Regions from separate parts of the Bradyrhizobium sp. 4 genome, predicted to be linked through region 2. Evidence: riboswitches for the same ligand, from Rfam matches in the RefSeq annotation. Region 2 holds a riboswitch; each other region holds the start of a gene.
What was found. A riboswitch is a leader RNA that binds a small molecule or an ion and turns the genes downstream of it on or off. The one in region 2 is predicted to bind cobalamin.
Positions count from the first base shown of each region.

Region 1: another riboswitch for cobalamin. It lies ahead of IVB45_RS12940 (TonB-dependent receptor); the one in region 2 lies ahead of metE (5-methyltetrahydropteroyltriglutamate--homocysteine S-methyltransferase).
Region 3: another riboswitch for cobalamin. It lies ahead of IVB45_RS12920 (energy-coupling factor ABC transporter permease); the one in region 2 lies ahead of metE (5-methyltetrahydropteroyltriglutamate--homocysteine S-methyltransferase).
Region 4: another riboswitch for cobalamin. It lies ahead of IVB45_RS12855 (DUF1636 domain-containing protein); the one in region 2 lies ahead of metE (5-methyltetrahydropteroyltriglutamate--homocysteine S-methyltransferase).

Region 1 is NZ_CP064686.1:2,833,556-2,838,531, forward strand. Features, by position in the region: gene cobT (nicotinate-nucleotide--dimethylbenzimidazole phosphoribosyltransferase) at 1-586, shown strand, start outside; gene IVB45_RS12935 (histidine phosphatase family protein) at 587-1,159, opposite strand; cobalamin riboswitch at 1,232-1,434, shown strand; gene IVB45_RS12940 (TonB-dependent receptor) at 1,551-3,914, shown strand; gene IVB45_RS12945 (PepSY domain-containing protein) at 3,926-4,976, shown strand, end outside.
Region 2 is NZ_CP064686.1:911,592-916,567, forward strand. Features, by position in the region: gene IVB45_RS04280 (EAL domain-containing response regulator) at 138-1,352, shown strand; gene IVB45_RS04285 (4Fe-4S binding protein) at 1,973-2,176, shown strand; cobalamin riboswitch at 3,275-3,474, shown strand; gene metE (5-methyltetrahydropteroyltriglutamate--homocysteine S-methyltransferase) at 3,574-4,976, shown strand, end outside.
Region 3 is NZ_CP064686.1:2,827,931-2,832,906, reverse strand. Features, by position in the region: gene cobF (precorrin-6A synthase (deacetylating)) at 1-583, opposite strand, end outside; gene IVB45_RS12920 (energy-coupling factor ABC transporter permease) at 629-1,306, opposite strand; cobalamin riboswitch at 1,343-1,563, opposite strand; gene cobA (uroporphyrinogen-III C-methyltransferase) at 1,609-2,340, opposite strand; gene IVB45_RS12910 (cobyrinate a,c-diamide synthase) at 2,337-3,647, opposite strand; gene cobM (precorrin-4 C(11)-methyltransferase) at 3,647-4,429, opposite strand; gene IVB45_RS12900 (cobalamin biosynthesis protein) at 4,426-4,794, opposite strand; gene cbiT (precorrin-6Y C5,15-methyltransferase (decarboxylating) subunit CbiT) at 4,791-4,976, opposite strand, start outside.
Region 4 is NZ_CP064686.1:2,815,454-2,820,429, reverse strand. Features, by position in the region: gene cobN (cobaltochelatase subunit CobN) at 1-716, opposite strand, end outside; gene cobW (cobalamin biosynthesis protein CobW) at 716-1,750, opposite strand; gene IVB45_RS12855 (DUF1636 domain-containing protein) at 1,747-2,130, opposite strand; cobalamin riboswitch at 2,225-2,443, opposite strand; gene cobO (cob(I)yrinic acid a,c-diamide adenosyltransferase) at 2,484-3,119, shown strand; gene IVB45_RS12845 (cobyric acid synthase) at 3,130-4,578, shown strand; gene cobD (threonine-phosphate decarboxylase CobD) at 4,567-4,976, opposite strand, start outside.

The DNA of each region.
Region 1 (4,976 bases), 1.9 Mb from region 2:
TGCGGTGATGCGCGCGCAGGCCGGGCAGCCCGATGTTCTGATCTTCGGCGAGATGGGTATCGGCAACACCACGACATCGGCGGCAATCGCGGCGAGCCTGCTCGGCGTGAGCGCTGAGGAGATCGCGGGCAGCGGAACCGGCGTTGACGCGGCCGGCCGTGTGCACAAGGCGCGGGTGATCGACGCCGCGGTTGCACGCCATGGCATTGCGGGCGCTTCGCCGGAAAAGATCCTGTGCGCCGTCGGCGGTCTCGAAATCGCGGCCATCTGCGGTGCAATTATCGCGGCTGCACAGCGCCGCATCCCCGTGTTGATCGACGGCTTCATCGTGTCGGTGGCGGCGCTGGTGGCGGCGCGGCTCAATCCCTCGTGCCAGCCGTTCCTGCTGGCCTCGCACCAGTCCGCGGAGCAGGGGCATCGGCTGGTGCTTCGCGCGCTGAACGTGCAACCGCTGATCAGCCTCGATCTCAGGCTAGGCGAAGGATCGGGCGCGGCAATCGCGCTGCCGCTGGTGCGGTCGGCCTGTGCGCTCCACAACGGCATGGCGACCTTTGCGCAGGCCAATGTGCCTGATCTTCCGGCCTGATCAAATCGTCCGCTGATTGACGTAGACGACGCGCCAGCCGGTCGCGAGCCGGTCGATCCTAGTCAGCGACAGCGGATCGATCACGAAGCGCAGGGCCGCTTGTGGCGTCAGGTCCAGCGCGATGCACAGGGCCGCGCGGATCGTGCCGGAATGCACGACGAGCGCTGCGGCCCCGGCGCCGACCCTCGACAGACCCAGCCGGACCCGCGCGACCTGTTCCTCGAAGCTCTCGCCGCCCGGCGGCCGTCCGCGCGCAGGATCGCTCCAGAACTGTGCATAGGCCTTGCCACCGGTCGCGGCGAGTTCGTCATGCCGACGGCCGGTCCAGTCGCCAAAGTTCTGCTCGCTGAATTCGTCCAGCTGCAGCGGCTCGAGCCCCAGCGCGCGGGCCGTTTCGAGCGTGCGCCGTGACGGGCTCGCATAGCTCGTGGCGTCCCGCGGCAGGCGCTGCCGCAGCGCCTCCAGCTGCGCGCGAGCGCCGAGATCGGCCGGCGCATCGGCCGCATGGATCGTCCCCGTGACGCCATCGACGGGCGCGTGCCGTATCAGCCAAAGGAAGGTCTCGCCTTCCATGCTTATCTCCAAGGAAACTGGTCGTTGTGGCAATAACGCCGCAACTGGCACATTGACTCTGTCTGGATCGTAATCCTAGATGCTCGTGACGGTTTCCCCGAGAGGGGATGAAAAGGGAATGCGGTGCGGGGACATTGTCCCCAATGCCGTGGCTGCCCCCGCAACTGTAAGCGGCGAATCTTGCATCACATGCCACTGGGTATCTCGGTCCCGGGAAGGCGACGCAAGGTAGTGACCCGCGAGCCAGGAGACCTGCCGTCAGCCGTGGTCACACGCGAAGATGTCGGTCGGGGAGTACAGACATTCGGCTTCATCGGAAGGCTTATGAGCCGGAAGATGGGACCTTGGTTCGCGGTGACGTGCCACTGACGTCACACCGAGGTCCAAGACCGTGTATTCCCTTTGTATCGTACGACCACGCCGTTTCCTACTGGCATGCGCCGCTCTCACATCTTTCATCGCCATCGACATGCCAGCGGCCTTGGCGCAGCAGGCCCGCGAGCCACTGCCGCCCGTCGAGGTGTCGGCGCCACAATCCCGCAGGCAGGCCAGCCCGGCCGGACGGGACGCGCAGAGCTCACGCCGCGCAGCAGCGCGCCGGCCGGAGACTGCATCCGCAGTGCCCAAGCCTGTCGTGCCGACTGCGGCAGCACAGACGCCGCTCAATACCAATGCCGTGGCCGAAAGCGCCTCGCGCCTTGGCCTGACCGTTCGCGAAACGCCCGCGACCGTGGAGGTGATCTCGGCCGCAACCATGCGCGAGCAGGGCTATCGCACCGTGTCCGACGTCGCGCAGGGAGCGGTTGGCGTCACAGCCGGCGACAATCCGGCCGAGCCGTCGGCTTTCTCCATGCGCGGCTTCACCAACAGCCAGATCAACACGCTCTACAACGGCATCAAGATCGGCCCGCAGAACATGACCTCGCGGATCACCGACACGGCCAACCTGGAGGCTGTCGAATTCCTGAAGGGTCCGGCGTCACTGATGTCAGGCGAGGGCGCCGCCGGCGGCGCGATCAACTTCGTCACCAAGCAGCCGCACACCGGTCCGATCCGGAACGAGGCGGATTTTTCCTGGGATTCGCTGAACTCGTTCCGGGCGCATTACGGCTCGGGCGGCAGCACCAATGTGCAGGGACTGGACTACCGCTTCGACGTCAGCCGTTCCTCGCTCAACGGCTTTGCCGACGACACCAACACCAAGACGCTCGACGTCTCGGGCCAGCTCAACTACCGCATCTCCGACGGTCTCAAGGTTTGGGGCGCGATCGAATACCGCGAGGATCGCTCGAAAGCCTATTGGGGTGCGCCACTGGTACCGATCGCCTTCAGTGGTTCGCACGCGACGACGGGGATCGTGTCCGGCAATTATTTCAACAAGACTGATCTCGGGGCCGTCACGATCGACGACCGCACCTTCAACACCAACTACAACGTCTTCGACAACAAGAACGTGGCGAAGGAAGTGTGGCTGCGCGGCGGCTTCGAGCTGAAGCTGGCGCCTGACCTGACGCTGAAGAGCCAGGCCTATGGTTATGGCGCAGAGCGCACATGGTTCAACAATGAGGTCGAGGCGTTCAATGCCAGTTCGGGCCTCCCTAACTCGAACATGGTGGATCGCGAGCGTTTCTATGTCGCGCACAGCCAACGCTTGGTCGGCAACATCACCGACTTGATCTGGGATGCGAATATCGCCGGCTTTGACAACCGCTTGGTCACGACGCTTTCCTCAAGCTACCTTGACTTCGTCAGGCCGGGCGCCGCAAATTTCCCCGATGATTCCGTCTCGCTGGTCAATCCCGATCGCGGCTATTACGGCTTGCTCACGACTAAGCAGCAGACCGCGCGGATCGACAACGAGGCGCTGTCGTTCGAGGACCGGTTGAAGTTGACACGGACCTTTGCGCTAGTCGGCGGCCTCCGCGTCGAGCATATCGGGCTCGACCGCAACTCGACCGACAAGACGGGCCTTGTGAATGCGGGTTTCCCGTTCTCGCAATCCTGGGTCCCGACGACGGGCCGTATCGGCTACACGTGGGAAGCCGTTCCGGGCCTGGCCTTTTTCAGCCAATATGCGACTGGCGCCGACATCGCAGCCAACAACATCTTTCTGCTCAATCCGACCGATCCGCTCAACCTGACCACCGCGCGCACCTACGAGACCGGCGTCAAGCACCTGTTCTGGGACAATCGGGCGGAGTGGTCGTTCTCGGCCTATGACATCTTGCGCAAGAACGTCTATGCGGCGGCGGGCGGCATGCAGCTCAACCTCGCCGGGCGGCAGGAATCGAAGGGCGTCGAGCTTGCCGCCGCGGTGCGTCCGATCGAGCCGCTGCGCCTCTGGGGCAACATCGCCTATGTCGACGCCCGCTATGCCGACTACGATTTCGTCGGCGGCTCGTTCTCCGGCAATACGCCGCCAAACGTGCCGCGCGTCGTCGCCAATGCCGGCGCGTCGTACCGTTTCTTCGCGCCCTGGGCGGTTGAGCTCGGCATCATCGGCCGCCATGTCGGCGACCGCTACAACACCGATGCCAATGTCGTGACGCTGAAGGCCTATACAGTGGCCGATGCCTACGCCTTCGTCGATATCCCGAAGACGGTGTTCAACGCGGTCGATCAGGCCCGCCTGACCTTCCGGGTGCGCAACATCGCCGACAAGCGTTACGCGATCTGGGGCGATCCGTTCTATCCAGACCAGATCCTGCTGGGCGCGCCCAGGACCTATGAGATCTCGGCCGCGTTCAAATGGTAGGACGCTGACCGATGATGCGCGCGATCGTCCTGCTGCATCGATGGCTGGGGATCGCGTTCTGCCTGCTGTTCGCGATGTGGTTCGCGACGGGAATCGTGATGCATTTCGTTCCGTTTCCGTCCCTGACGGAAGCGGAACGCTTTGCCGGCCGCGTGCCGCTGGGTCGCGTTGAGACGACGATCGCGGTCGCCGATGCCGTTGTCGCGAGCGGGATCGCGGATGCGACGCGCGTTCGCCTGATCCAGCGCAGCAACGGACCAGTCTATGTCGTTTCGGGGCCATCGCGCGCGGGCGCAGTCCACGCCTCCGACGGGGTCGGCGCCTCAGTCTCGTCTTCCGAGGTCGCGCTGGCCATCGCGCGAGACCACGCACGCAGCCGCGGGCTAGATGCCGCGCGGGCCGCGATCGTTGCGCGCTCGGATTACGACCAATGGAGCGTGCCGAACGGCTTTGACCGCCATCGGCCCTTGTTTCGCATTGCGCTCGGCGACGCCGCCGGAACCGAGGTCTATGTCTCCTCGCTCACCGGCGAGATCGTCCTGGATACGACGCGCAGCGAGCGGACCTGGAATCTCGTCGGCAGTGTGCTGCACTGGATCTATCCGACAGTTCTGCGAAGCAATTGGTCGCTGTGGGATCGGGTGGTCTGGACCTTGTCGCTGCTGGCCCTGATCGCAGCTTTGCTTGGCGCTGTGCTCGGGCTTGCGCGGATCAAACCTCGAAGCGATCTAATCGGATCGCCCTATCGTGGCTGGCATGCCCTGCATCATCTCATCGGCCTCGCGGCCATGGTGTTCGTACTGAGCTGGATTTTCAGTGGCTGGCTCTCCATGGATCATGGGCGGCTGTTCTCGCGTGGGCAATTGACCTCGGCTGAATCCAGCGTGATGAACGCTTCACCGAACTGGGCGGCGGCTGCATCGCTCGATCGGCAGCCTGTATCGCCGTCGACCCGCGAGATCGAATGGTTTGCCTTCAACGGCACTCTCTATCGGCGGGACCGGACGGGCCTTGCCGGCCAGACCTTGATCAAGGCAAGCGACCCGCCCCGCGATGGACCAA
Region 2 (4,976 bases):
ACAACATCGCGAAAGATTTTGCACGCTAATGCACTATTTTAAGCTTACCTCGAAGAATCGAAAGATAGTGGCAAGCACTGCTTGTATGGACCTTCGCTCCTCGTTTAAGGGACCTTCACGGAAGGGGAGTGGTTGCGATGGAGCATGGGCAGGCCGAACTGGTCGGAGGGAAACCTGTAATCTTCGGCCAGCGTAAGGTGCGGCCGCGAGCGTGCGTGGCCGTGGGCAAGCGGCATCTGCGCGCCTTTCTACGCGATGTGCTAGAGGATATGGGGTTTGTGATCAGCGAATGCGGGACTGCTGACGAGCTGCCGCGCGTACTCTGCACGGACTTCCCTGATCTGATCCTGCTCGGCATTGGCTCCGATCGCATCGAGCCTGGACGATTGCTCGAGATACTCGTACGCGAAGAATTTGCAGGCAGAGTGCTGGCGTTCGGCGCCCGCGAGTCGATCGTCATGACGGCAGTGCAGCAGGTCGGGGGCGAATATGGACTTGATATGCTGCCGCCGCTGAGGACGCCGTTTGCAGCCGAGACGCTGCGCGATCGGGTCGCCATGCTCTTGCCCAGAGAGCCGGCGCCCCGTCCCGCAGTCCATGTCGGAGAAGCCTTACACGCTGGCTGGCTTGAGCTCTGGTATGAGCCGAACTTTGACCCGTGTACCCTCAGCCGCCGCGGCGCCGAGGCGCTTGTGCGAATGCGGCATCCGACCTGGGGCGTTGTTCCACCAGCGTATTTCATCCCGGAGGCTCACGATCCTCATTTTAGGGACTTGTCGCAGTTCGTGATCGACCGCGCGATCAAGGATTGGAAGTATCTTCTGGAGCAGCAAACTTCGACCGATCTCTCCATCAATCTCCCGGCAGCATTCCTGATTGACCCGCAGGCGGTACGCGATCTCTGTCAGCGCATGCCGTCGCACCCCGCTTTCGGCGGCTTGACGATCGAAATCGAGAGCGAGGAAGCGATCCAGAACCTAGATCTCCTGATCGAGGTCGCGCGTGAGGTTCGCTTTCACAACATTGGCCTTGCAATCGACAATATCGGCGCCAATTGGCCGCAGCTGATGGGGCTCGAAAAATTCCCGTTCATGAAATTAAAAGTGGACCGGCAGTACGTCGCCGGTTGCGGAAATGGGCCCCTGAAGCGAACGGTGTGCCGCCATATCGTCGATCTAGCCAAAGAGTACAGTGTGCGCACCGTCGCCGCAGGCGTGGAGAGCCATGCCGACCTGATCGCTGTGACCGAACTCGGCTTCGACCTTGCGCAGGGCCATCTGTTCGGAAAGGCCATGCCGCTGAAGCAATTTGCACAGTCATCTTTCAGCCCTGTTCCACTTCGTCCAAAATAGTTGTATGAGGAGTGACTGAGCACAGCCAGGCAAAGCGTACCAGCGCTGCCCCGCGCGGCCATGCCTACTCGGCACCAGGCATGCGGCTGACTGCAATTAAATCGGTCACTTTGCAAACCCAGTATCGCTGCTCCCGGCCGAACTTCATTCCCCTCCGAAGCGATGCCGAAGGTTATTGTAGCACAAGCCGTTTTGGCAAGCCTCCAGCGAGTCAATCCGCGGAGTTAACGTTGCAGGCGTGAGCGCGGCTTGGACAAAATCTCCGGTCAGGGCGTGTGACCGGAGGTTTGCCGACATCCGGCGTAGACGTGCGTCGGCTCGCGGCTTATACTCGCGCCGCCGGTTTCGGGAATCGTCGAGCGTCGCTTGGCCCCGCGCTGCCATGCCAGACAAACCGACGGAAGCTCGCAGCAGTCGAGTCGCGACTGGCTATCGGAGTAGGGGCCCGAGGGCTCGCACGGCTTGATATTGAAGCGGCCTATGCTGTCGCAGATGCAACATGGTCTCAGACCCCGCACAGCACCATTGGGCAAATTGCCCATCATTGAGCGCGCCTGTCCTTTGGCACGGCATTTGAAAGGGATCGCCAATGGCATCGCTCGCCTAAGGAGTCGGAAGGCATGGCTTACAAGATCGTCGCTTCGCAATGCACCGTTTGTGGGGCGTGTGAGTTCGAGTGTCCCAACGCGGCGATCAGCCTCAAGCGCGACATTTACGTTATCGATGCAAAAAAGTGTACGGAGTGCGAGGGCCATTCCGACACGCCGCAATGCGCTGTGGTCTGTCCGGTGCCTGACACCTGTGTCCCGTCTAAGACAACATAAGCAGCCCGCGTCCAGAAGGCTTCACCGCTCGATTTTGCGAACGAAGGACTAGATGTCGAGCTTGTGGAGGCCGCCGTCCGCGTGCGGCGCATCGAGGTCGATCAACATCGTTATGAGCTTAAGGCGCTGATCGACTCCGAGAAGCGCTCGAAGGGCTCTGTCAGAGGAGACCGTCAAATTTGTCTCGAATAATGACAAGGCCGCCTCGATGCTCCAGGTCGTCGCGTTGAGGCTTATCGTCGTTGGCTGACGAGCCGAGCCGAGGCGAGGTGGACGGGCGTCGAATATCCCAAGATCAGCTTGCAGGATATCTAAAGCTACGTCACTTCGAAGCCGAAGAGACGGTCTCCACGCGCGACGAGATCGGTCCGGAGATCCTGAAGACGTACGAGAAGCTCGGCATCTGCTTGCCCACCTTCCCCATGCACTAGTGCATGGAGCTAGGGTCGTAACAGGATCCCCGCCGCCCGCGCTCTCGCCGCTTACTCCCGTTCCGCAAGTCAGCGTGCATCCTGACGTCCGGAACTGTTCCTGCGATGCCGCGCAGACCAACGTCCAGGCTGCACTGCTCGCCAGCGGCGACGGAAACAACGAAGGCGCGGCCAAAGTCGCTCAGCACGTAAGTGCTTGGCACACCGAAGGAGATCATCTTGACCAACGCCACGGAGCGATCGAGCTCACGGCTCGTCGCGGGGTCCGCCGAACACAGGCAGTCCGGCCTGATCATCCGTTTGATCCTGGAGCAATCCGGCCTTGACAATTCCTAAGGAGCCTCATGGCGCTGTGATCAAGCGGATGCCGGCCGAGGATGATCGCAAACGTCCTCGCGGGCGAGTTCGAGAAGCTGCTGACGGAAAAGACCGGATTTGTCGCGATCACGCAGATGTCGAAGCGCGATCGCGTTCGTTCTGCTTGCGTTGGCTCATCCGAGTACGCCAAGCGGGTGTTGACGGACGCATTCACAAGCGGAGGCTCCACAGATCTAGGCGTTGTTACCAGGCCGGGAGTAAGACCGTTGTGCCCTAGCTGGTACAGCTCGCAATCGCTTGGGCAATATCGCGGCGACACTTAGTAGGTTGACGGATCGATCCTCGTGCGCCTAATGCCAGTCGTCGTGGTCTTCGGATTCGTTTGATCCGGAGCTAAGAGGGAAGCCGGTGCAATGCCGGCGCTGCCCCCGCAACTGTAAGCGGCGAGCCGCTGTCCAACGAAGTCACTGAAGCCATGCGGCTTCGGGAAGGCCGGACAGCAGCGACGACCCGCGAGCCAGGAGACCTGCCTCGACAATATATCGTCCACGGGCGGGGTGTCCCGGTGTGCGCCAAGCAGCTGTCGCTCACGCGATATTCGCTGCATGCGTCCGCCATGGCCTTTGCCCCAATCATGGGGTCTGAGCTATGTCTTTTCTTTCGCTTCCCGTTGCCACACTGGGGACGTCACGCATCGGCCCACGACGCGAACTCAAAGTCGCGCTCGAGAGCTACTGGGCGGGAAACTCCAGCGAAGCCGAGCTCCTCGAGGCGGGGAGTGGACTTCGTGCCGCTAATTGGGCACGGCAGAAATCCCGCGGTGCGACCGTCATTCCTTCGAATGACTTCTCGTTTTACGATCATGTGCTCGATACCAGCCTAATGGTCGGCGCCATTCCCGACGTCTACGGCTGGACCGAAGGTCCTGTGTCGCTCAAGACCTACTTCACCATGGCGCGTGGCGCTCAGGACGGTGGTCACGCTCAGCATGGGCCTGGCGTAGCCGCACAGGAAATGACGAAGTGGTTCGATACCAACTACCACTACATGGTGCCGGAATTTCACCGGGATCAGATCTTTAAGTATTCCTCTCGAAAGCCGATCGAGGAATATGAGGAGGCAAAAAGCCTCGGCTACCAAACGCGCCCCGTCCTAGTTGGCCCAGTCACTTTCCTGAAGCTTGGCAAAAGCGCAAATCCCGCATTCAATCCGCTGTCGCTGCTCGATCGGCTCCTCCCAGTCTATGTCGATGTTCTCCGCGAACTATCCTCGCGCGGTGCTGAATGGGTTCAGCTGGACGAGCCATGCCTAGTGATGGACGTCGACGAAGCATCGCGGGCGGCTGTCCGCCGGGCCTATGCTCATTTCGCAAAGCTTGTGCCGGCCCTTAAAATCATGCTGGCCACATATTTCGGGGCTATCGGCGACAATCTTGAAACAACCTTGGCCTTGCCCGTTGCCGGGCTTCATGTGGATCTGGTTCGGGCACCTGACCAGTTGGACGCAATTGTCGCCACAACCCGTAGAGATCTCGTGGTCTCACTAGGCGTCGTTGATGGTCGGAACGTGTGGCGCTCCAATCTTCCGGCGCTGCTCGACCAACTTGCTCCTATGGTCCAAAAATTGGGCAGGCACCGTGTTCAGATTGCTCCTTCCTGCTCGCTGCTTCATGTTCCGATCGACATTGAGCTAGAGACCGATCTCGATCCCAATCTGAAGACATGGCTGGCGTTCTCAGTTCAGAAGATCAAGGAACTTTCGATATTGGGCAAAGCGCTGGCCGGCCATGCTGCCGAGGTGGCCGATGAACTTGCGCTTTCGGAGGAGGCAGCCGTCACCCGCGAAACATCGCCCGAGATCCACAATGCGAATGTCGCCGGACGAATCGCCGCGATCGACGATAGCATGCTTCGCCGTCGCAGTGCGTTCACCCAGCGTGCCGACGTCCAGCGCGTCGCGTTCGCTTTGCCGATGTTTCCAACGACAACCATCGGATCCTTCCCGCAAACGGCCGATGTCCGGAATGCGCGCGCGGCTCATGCGCGGGGAAC
Region 3 (4,976 bases), 1.9 Mb from region 2:
GATCAAGCGACTGGAACGCCGTGCCGCCGTCGAGCATCACTACCACGGTATCGACATCTGCCGGCCAACCGCCATCGCGCAAGCGGCGTCCGGTCGTGACCAGAAACGGCTCGCCGATGTCGTTGAGCGGCATGGCATGCGCCGCGCACAGCGCCTGGATCGAGGTGATGCCGGAAACGACCTCGATCTTTGGCGAGGGATTGAGCCGCCGCGCAATGCGCAGCGAGGAGTCGTAAAGCGAGGGATCGCCCCAGATCAACAGCGCGACCTTGCCCTCGCCTTCGAGATGATCTGCGATCGTCTGTGACCAGGCCGCGGCGACGGCATCGTGCCAATCGTCCACGCCCTTGCGATAGTCCGCTTCCGCGGCGTCGCGGACGGGCAGATCGAACTCGGCGATGCGCGTCGTGTCACTGGTGAGCACATCGGCGCAGATCGTCCGCCTGAGATCGGCGAGGTCGGACTTGGCCGTTCCCTTGCGCGGGATCAGGACGAGATCGGCCGCGTTGATGGCAGTGATCGCGGCGCGCGTGAGCTGCTCGGGATCGCCGCAACCGATGCCTATCAGGGAGAGCGTGAGCATCGTAGCTGCGAAGGGCGGCCATAACGGCCGCCCATTCGCTTGTCTCTAGGCCGCGTTGTGCAAACGCGGAGTGACGAGGCCGGCCGCGGTGACGCCTCGCAGCGACTTCGCCAGCGCCAGCACGCCGAGATCGGCGAGCGGCTCGATCACGATAACGAGCGCATAGGACGCCGCGAAGGTCGCAATGTTGGCGAGGTTGGTCGCGCCGAAGCCGGAGCCATAAATCGCCCAGAACGCCACCCAGGCGATGACACCCGCCTGATAGGTCGTCGAAAGCGCCAGCGCCTGGCGGTACTTCAGATCGACATAGGCCGTGTTGCTCGAAATGATCCGCGTGGCGATCGCCTGGATCCCGAACAGCGGCACCAGCAGCGTGGTGACGTTCATGCCATATTGCGGCAGGTCGGGCGGCTCGAAGAAGATGCCTTGGAACAGCAGGCCGAACGCGAGGCCGAAGGCCGCAGGCGCAGCTCCAAACAGCAGGAACAAGGTCGAGCCGAGGATGAAGTGCACTTCGGAGACGCCGACCGGGAAGTGCGGCAGGATCTCAAAGAAGATAAACACGAGGCCGGTGGTGGCGAGCGTGCGCGCCGCGAACGACGTGATGCCCTGCTCGCGCACGGTCTCGACCGCGAGCTTCAAGGCAACGCCGCCAACGGCGATGCCAGTTGCGTAACTCAGCACGAGCTTGGCGTCCGAGACTAGTCCGGGTTCGATATGCATGGCTCAGATCCTTCTTGCCGTCACACCCGACGGCCTTGGCCTCAAAACGTGCACGGCCGGTCTCCTGGCTCGCGGTTCACTGGGAGTCTCCGGCCTTCCCGAGCCTTGCGGCCCAGTGGCTGATCGAAGTCCCTCACCGCTTACAGTCGCGGGGGCGGCTGGGGTTTTGGGCGCCGCAACTGGGTCCGCCCATCCCCATTCCCGATTATGCTCCGGCGCTTTGCGCCGCGTCGAGCACCATGCGTCTCCTGTGTGCCCCTTTCGCCAGCCGGGCGTCAAGGGGCGAAGGGCGGCCGAGACCGTCATGACGGATAATCCCCCGCCAGCGCGCCGAACAGGATGACGGCCGCCGTGGAGGCCGCCCCGCCCCGCGCAAGCTGCTCGGCAAGTTCCGAAATGGTGGTGCGGACCAGCCGCTCATCGGGACGGCCGAGCGATTCGGCAAACAACGCCGGCGTGGTTGGGGCAAGCCCGTGCTCGATCAATTTGACGACAAGCGCCGGAAACGTCCGCCGGCCCATATAGACCACGGTCGTCGCCTCCGGATCGGCCAGCGCCGCCCAATTGAGGTCTGGCGGCAGCTCGCCGGTGACGTCTGCCCCGGTCACGAACTGCACGCGGCGCGAGGTGTGACGCCGGGTCAGCGGAATGCCGGCTTGCGCGGCGGCGACACAGGCCGACGTGACGCCGGGAATGATCTCGTAGCCGATGCCCGCTTCACGCAGCGTCTCGAGCTCCTCCTCGAGCCGGCCAAAGATGCCGGCATCGCCCGACTTCAATCGCACCACGCGCGCGCCTGTCACGGCGTAGTCGACCAGCAGGCGGTTGACGTGGTGCTGCTTGGTCGAGGCCCGTCCCGCCCGCTTTCCCACCGCGACGAGATTGGCGCCGGGCCGGGCCAGATCAAGGATCGCGCCCGAAGCAAGATCGTCATAGAGCACGACGTCGGCCTCGCGCAGGCGCGCGGCACCCTTGAGCGTGAGCAGCTCGGGATCGCCGGGCCCGGCGGAGACAAAGGACACAAAACCGCTCACCGGTCCTCCGCGATCAGGTGGAAGAACGTGCCGGTGGCTTGTCCCCGCCGCGAGCCGGTCTCGGCGATGACGGCGCCTGTCGCGTCGTGCACGACCGCCAGCGGCGTATCGGGTTGCGCGACGATCGTCGAATAGTGGAATTCATGGCCACGCAGGCGTGCACCCGCCTGATGACCCGGCATCGGCGCGGCGAGCTCGGCCAGACGATAGCCCAGATGCATGCGGCGCTTGGCAAAACTCGTCTCCAGGCCGAGCAGGCCCGTCATCTCGTGGCGGATGCCGTCGGCATCGGTCAAAGCGGTGCCCAGCACCATATAGCCTCCGCATTCGCCATGCACCGGGCGCGTTTCCGCGAAGGCCCGCAATCCGCTGCGGAAGCGCGCATTGGCCGCGATCTTGCCGGCCTGCAGCTCGGGATAGCCGCCCGGCAGCCAACACACATCGGCGCTCGGATCAGGGCCCTCGTCCGCCAGTGGCGAGAATGTCGAGATCTCCGCACCCGCCGCGCGCCACGCTTCCAGCATATGCGGATAGACGAAGGAGAACGCGGCGTCACGGGCAAGCGCAATGCGCTGGCCGGGCGGCGTCACGTTCACGCCGCTTGCGGCAGGTTGCGGCGACCAGGTGGCAGCCGAACGCAGCACCGCGTCGAGATCGACATGCTCGGCAACGAAGCGTGCGGCCTCGTCGATCAGCTTGCCGATCTCCGCCTGCTCCTCGGCCTGGACCAGTCCGAGATGCCGCTTAGGCAGGCTGATCTCGGCATGGCGCGGCAACGCGCCGAACACGGCGATGCCGGCATCCAGCAGCGCGCGCCGCACGAGGGCGTCGTGGCGCGGGCTGGCAACGCGATTGAGCACGACGCCTGCAAGGCGCACACCGGGGCGGTAGTCGCGAAGGCCCGCGGCAATTGCGGCCGCCGTTTGTGCCTGGCCCGAAGGATCGATCACCAGCAGCACCGGCCAGTCCAGCATCTCTGCGATATCGGCGGTCGCTCCCGTGCCGCAGACGCCGCGCGCGGCAACGCCGTCGAACAGGCCCATCGAGCCTTCGGCCAGCACGACATCGGCGTCAATGCCGCGACTGACGAGATGCGAGATTGTCCCGCGATCCATCGCCCAGCTGTCGACGTTGACCGAGGCGCGTCCCGTAGCGGCGGCATGAAACGCGGGATCGATATAATCGGGGCCGCTCTTGAAGCACTGCACCCGCAATCCGCTGTTGCGCCAGGCGCGCGCGAGCGCCAGCGTCAGCGTGGTCTTGCCGACGCCGGAGGCCGGCGCGGAGATGACGAGCCCTGCTGCCATCACGACACCTCCGGAAAGCGCGGTTCGGCGCCCACCGGCCGATAGCGGCGGTCATAGTCAGCAGCATAGAGACGGCTCTCGGAGAAATCCGCCGAGCCCAGCGTCCTGCCGACCAGGATGAGCGCGGTGCGCTCCATCTCGCTGCCGACAGCCGCGTCGAGTGTTGCGAGCGTGGCGCGGACGATGCGCTGGTCGGGCCAGCTCGCGCGCCAGACGATCGCGACCGGACAATCCGCGCCGTAATGTGGCGTCAGTTCGGCGACGACCTTGTCGAGCAGATGGATCGATAAATGGATCGCGAGCACCGCGCCGGTAGCGGCGAAGGCGGCGAGCTTCTCGCCTTCGGGCATCGCGCTTGCGCGGCCCGGCGTGCGCGTCAGCACCACCGTCTGGGCAAGGCCGGGCAGCGTCAGCTCGGCCTCCAGCGCAGCCGCGGCGGCCGAGAAAGAGGGAACGCCGGGCGTGACCGTGTAGGGAATGCCGAGCGCGCGCAGGCGGCGGAGCTGCTCGCCCATCGCCGACCAGATCGAGAGATCGCCCGAGTGCAGCCGCGCAACGTCCTTGCCGCCGGCATGCGCGGCAGCGATCTCCGCGATGATCTCGTCGAGCGACATCGGCGCGGTGTTGACGATCCGCGCGCCGGACGGGCAATGCGCCAAGACGCCTTCGGAGACAAGCGAGCCGGCATAGAGACAGACAGGACAGGCGGCGATCAGATCTCGCCCGCGCAACGTCAGCAGGTCAGGAGCGCCCGGCCCTGCGCCAATGAAATGCACCGTCATGCGCCGTCTCCTTCCGCGATCGCCGCGGTCGCGGTGCGATCCTGCGAGACCACCCGCGTCGCGATCAATCGCGCGCCAGGACCAGCTGCCGCAAGCGCTGCCGCTTCGGCGACTGATCCCGTCCCGAACTTTTTCGCGATGAGGTTTGACTGCGTCGGCGTGTCGATGCCGGCCAACATTTCGGCGGCGACCGCCTTGATCGGCACGCCGCATTCGCGCGCGAGCTGCTTCAGCACCCCCGCGTCGGCCTTGTCGCTGACCGTCGCCACTGCTGCGAGGCCTTCGGGACCACCGGCCGCCAGAAGCGCCTCACGCAGCGAGGCCAGCGTGACATCCTTTTTGAATCCGAGCCCGGCGACCTTCATCGGACCGCGCTCCATTGCACCACGGGCCGCACCGCCTCCCAGGACCGGTAGCGGCCGAGGGAAGCGGCGTGCGCAATCTCCACGCGCATCAGTTCACCGCCGTGGCGCTGGTGCAGCTCACCCAGCAGCGCTTCCGTTTCCAACGTTACTGAATGCGCGACCAACCGCGTACCGGGCGAGAG
Region 4 (4,976 bases), 1.9 Mb from region 2:
TTCAGCGAGGTGACGAACACACCATGCGCGTCGAACCCCTTCTCGCGCAATGCGGCGATCAGGGCATCGACCGGGCCAGTGTCGGCAGCGGTGAGATAGGAGCGATAGAAGGTCACGAGCGCACGCGGCCTGCCCTCACCCAACGCCGGCGCGGCAATGACACCGCGCGCCGGATCGTAAAAGCCCATCTCGGGCACGGCCGTCTCGCCGATCACGGGGCCGGCATAGAGGCCCGAAGCCAGCGCAAGCTGCGCGATCGCGGCTTGCGATGCGACGGGGCCGCCGGTGTCGCAGAGCACCTTGAGCCGCCGCAGCGTCGAGACCGGCAGGGTGGAATACGCATCCAGACGCGTGTCGTCGCGGCCGTCGGCCGGCAGCACCGCCAGCACGATGCCGCGCTCCTTCGCCAGTTGCTGCAGGGCCCCGAGCCCATACGACCAGTAGGATTCCCCGCCGATCAGGCGGACGAGGATGCCGCGCGCCTGCGCAAGCGTGCGCTCGATATAGGTGTCGACCGAGAGCGGATGACGGAGTTCTGCGAGATTGACGAGCCGTAGCGAGGGCAGGCTGTCGCGGCCACGGCGCCAGCCGGCCGCGAATGTGGCAAGATCGGAATCCGAATACGAGAGCACCACGAGATCGGCCGGGTCCTGGCCGATGTCCCTTGGTATCGCGGTCTCCTCGAGACCGCGGCTCTCGCGGAAGACGACGTGCATCAGATACCGAGTCCCGCCTTGATCGCGGCTTCATCAATGTTTCCGTGCTCGCCGATCACGACCAGCTTTGACCGCCTCGCACCCGCGCCCCAGGGCTTGTCGAACTGGTGCCGCACGCGCTCGCCGACCGCTTGCAGCAAGAGACGCATCGGCTTGCCCTCTACCGCGATGTAACCCTTGACGCGCAGCACATTCTGCTCGCGCGCCAGACGATGAACCGATGCAACCAGCGCGTCGATGTCGGTGACTTCAGGAAGATCGATCACGACGGACGCAAAATCGTCGTGCTCGTGATCCTCTTCGCCGTCGTGATGCGAGGGACGCGCGGCGAGATCGTTCTCGGCGGCAGCGCCGAGGCCGAGGATGACGCGCGCGTCGATCGCGCCGTCGGTAATCGCCAGCATCGGCACGCGGCGCGACATCTCGGCGGTGATCGCCGCTTTGGCTGCTTCGAGCCCTGCCGCACCCGCAAGATCGGCCTTGGTCAGCAGCACGATGTCGGCGCAGGCGATCTGGTCCTCGAACACTTCCGACAGCGGCGTCTCATGGTCGAGATTGCCGTCCGCCGCGCGCTGCGCCTCGACCGCAATTGGGTCGGGCGCGAAGCGGCCAGCGGCGACAGCTTCGGCGTCGGCCAGCGCGATCACGCCGTCGACCGTAATGCGCGAACGGATCTCCGGCCAGTCGAATGCCTTGAGCAGCGGCTTGGGCAGCGCCAGGCCCGAGGTCTCGATCAGGATATGATCGGGCCGCACCGGCCGCGACAGCAGCTTCTCCATGGTCGGAATGAAATCTTCCGCGACGGTGCAGCAGATGCAGCCATTGGCGAGCTCGATGATGTTCTCTTCCGGGCAATTCGCATCGGCGCAGGATTTCAGAATCTCGCCATCGACACCCTCGCTGCCGAACTCGTTGACGAGCACCGCGAGCTTCTTGCCGTTAGCGTTGGCAAGCAGGTGCTGGATCAGCGTGGTCTTGCCGGAGCCGAGAAAGCCCGTGACGACCGTGACGGGGACTTTTGCAAGCGAATTCATTCGGCGGCCTCCGGCACGACGGCCAAGGGGAGAATGGGGGGAATGCGGGCAAGCGATTGCTTGCGGAAGATCTCCGGGCGGCTGCGCCAGGGCACGAGGCCATCGGGTGCGGCCACATAGGCCGCGGCGCCCGCGACCACGTCGCTCGCATGCGCATCCGAGAGGCGACCATAGACATAGGACCAGCGGCCGGGTGCGCTGAGCGCGACCGAGCAACCCTGGTTGCATGCAGATAGGCATTCGACCGGAACCACGCTGACGCCATCGGGCACGCCGGCCTCGAGGATCGCACCATGCAGGCGCTTGCCGGGCGTCGTCTCGCCCTCGCCAAGCGTCTGGCCGGCGCGGCAGGTGATGCAGACATGAAGTGTGACGGTCATCGCTTCTTCCAGAATAAACAGCGGGAAGCGAAGAGGCCCACGAACCGTTCTTGCGAAGGCCCGTTTCCCCGTCGCGGAACACCCCGTCCGCCGGTCCAAAATCGTCCACGCTGGCAGGTCTCCCGGCTTCCGGAGCAGGGTTTCCCCTTCGATCCCCGCCTTCCCGATCCCCAAGGGATCAGTGGCTTCGGGCATCTCTCCGGTCACGGTCGCGGGGGCGGCTGCATTTTGGAACCAAATCTTGCCGATTCGGACCCTATCGCATTCCCTCTTCGCCTGTCGTAGGACAGGAACCAACGCGGGGCCACCATTTGCCCCCCACCGCCTCTTGTCAAGCCGAAGGACCCCGTCCGATGACGTCAGAACCGGATACCCAGACGGGCGACCAAACCGACGCCCGTCACGCCTCGAAAATGGCGAAGAAGAAGGTCGCCCGCGACAAGATCATGGCGACCAAGAGCGGCGAAAAGGGCCTCATCATCGTCCACACCGGCGCTGGCAAGGGCAAGTCCTCCTCGGCTTTCGGCATGATCGTCCGCTGCGTCGCCCATGGCTTCCCCTGCGCGGTCGTGCAGTTCATCAAGGGTGCCTGGGATACCGGCGAGCGCCGCATGCTCACCGGCCATTTCGGCGACCTCTGCCAATTCCACGCCATGGGCGAAGGCTTTACCTGGGAGACGCAGGACCGCACCCGCGACATCGCCGCCGCGCGCGCCGGCTGGGAGAAGGCCAAGGAGCTGATCCTCGACCAGAATCTCCGCATGATCGTGCTCGACGAGATCAACATCGCGCTGCGCTACGACTATCTCGACATCGCCGAAGTCGTCGATTTCCTGACGACGCAAAAGCCGCCGATGACGCATGTCGTGCTCACCGGCCGCAACGCCAAGGACGAACTGATCGAGATCGCCGATCTCGTCACCGAGATGACGCTGGTCAAGCATCCCTTCCGCTCAGGCATCAAGGCGCAAGCCGGCGTCGAGTTCTGAGAAGCTCGCGATGGCGCGCGCATTGATGATTCAGGGGGCCGGCTCGGACGTGGGCAAGTCGCTCATCGTCGCCGGCCTCGCGCGCGCCTTTGTGCGACGCGGCCTGCGCGTGGTCCCGTTCAAGCCGCAGAACATGTCGAACAATGCTGCCGTCACCGTCGACGGCGGCGAGATCGGCCGCGCCCAGGCGCTCCAGGCGCTCGCCGCCGGCGTCGAGCCGCACACCGACATGAACCCGGTGCTGCTCAAGCCCGAGACGGATGTCGGCGCGCAGGTGATCGTGCAGGGAAAACGCATCGCGACCGCGCGTGCGCGTGAATATGCGGCGATGAAACCGTCATTGATGGGCGCTGTGCTGGAGAGCTTCGAGCGGCTGAAGGCGCGCGCCGATCTCGTGCTGGTGGAAGGCGCCGGCAGTCCGGCCGAGGTGAACCTGCGCAACGCCGACATCGCCAATATGGGTTTTGCGCGCAAGGCCGATGTGCCGGTCGTGTTGGTCGGCGACATCGACCGCGGCGGTGTCATCGCACAACTCGTCGGCATCAAGGCGGTGATCGACCCGGATGATGCCGCGATGATCCAGGGATTTGTCATCAACAAGTTCCGCGGCGATCCCACGCTGTTCGACGACGGCTATAAGCTGATCGAAGAAAAGACCGCATGGCGCGGCTTTGGCGTGCTGCCCTGGTTCGCGCGCGCCGGCGAGCTGCCGGCCGAGGATGCGCTGGGCCTGAGCGATGCGCGCAAGCCGGGCCAATGCAAGATCGCCTGTCTCGCGCTGTCGCGGATTGCCAATTTCGACGATCTCGATCCGCTCAAGCTCGAGCCTGGCGTCGATCTCGTGATGGTGCGGCCGGGCGAGGCCATTCCCGGCGACGTCAGGCTCGTCATCATCCCCGGCTCGAAATCCACCCGCGGCGATCTCGCCTTTCTGCGCGCGCAAGGCTGGGACATCGATCTTCTGGCGCATCACCGCAGAGGCGGCCAATTGCTCGGCCTCTGCGGCGGCTACCAGATGCTGGGACGCAGCGTCACCGATCCCGATGGAATCGAGGGCCCCGCCGGCGACACTCCGGGTCTCGGGCTTCTGGATGTGGAAACGGTGATGAGCTCGGAGAAGACGCTGACGCGCGTTGCGGCCGTGCACGCCGCGACAGATCAGCCGATTCAGGCTTATGAAATCCACATCGGTCGCACCGATGGTCCGGATCGCGCGCGGCCATTCGCAAAGCTGAACGGCGACCCGGAGGGCGCGATCTCGCGCGACGGACGCGTGCAGGGCAGCTATCTGCATGGCCTGTTCACGTCCGATGAGTTCCGCAAGGCGTTTTTGGCGAAGCTCGACATTCCCGCCGGCGACGAGCCCTATCACGCCAGGGTCGAGAGCGCGCTCGATGCCCTTGCCGATCACATCGAAGGCCATCTCGACGTCGAAGGCCTGCTCGCGCTAGCGCGCTAGAGCCTCGGCCAGGCGCGTCCATTCGGGTTCGCCGCCCGGAAGCCCGAGGCGTAGCCATGTCGGCTCTCGCGCGAACACGCGCGACCAGATATGGCGACGCGCCAGCTTCTCCTGCGCGGCAATCGCGTCAGGCGTCGCGTAGAGACGAAACAGCTGCGTCCTGCCAATGACCGTCCAGCCTTGCGACTGCACCATACCGTCGAGGCGACCGCAGTCTCGCGCGAGCCGCGCGGACGTGACCTCGGCCCAGGCATCGTCACGCAGAGCGCGGCAACCGATCGCGATTGCCGCTCCCGAGACCGGCCAAGGTCCCGACATCGCCGCAAGCTTGGCGATGTCGGACGAATTGCCGAGCGCGAAGCCGAGCCGCAGGCCGGCAAGGCCGTAAAACTTTCCGA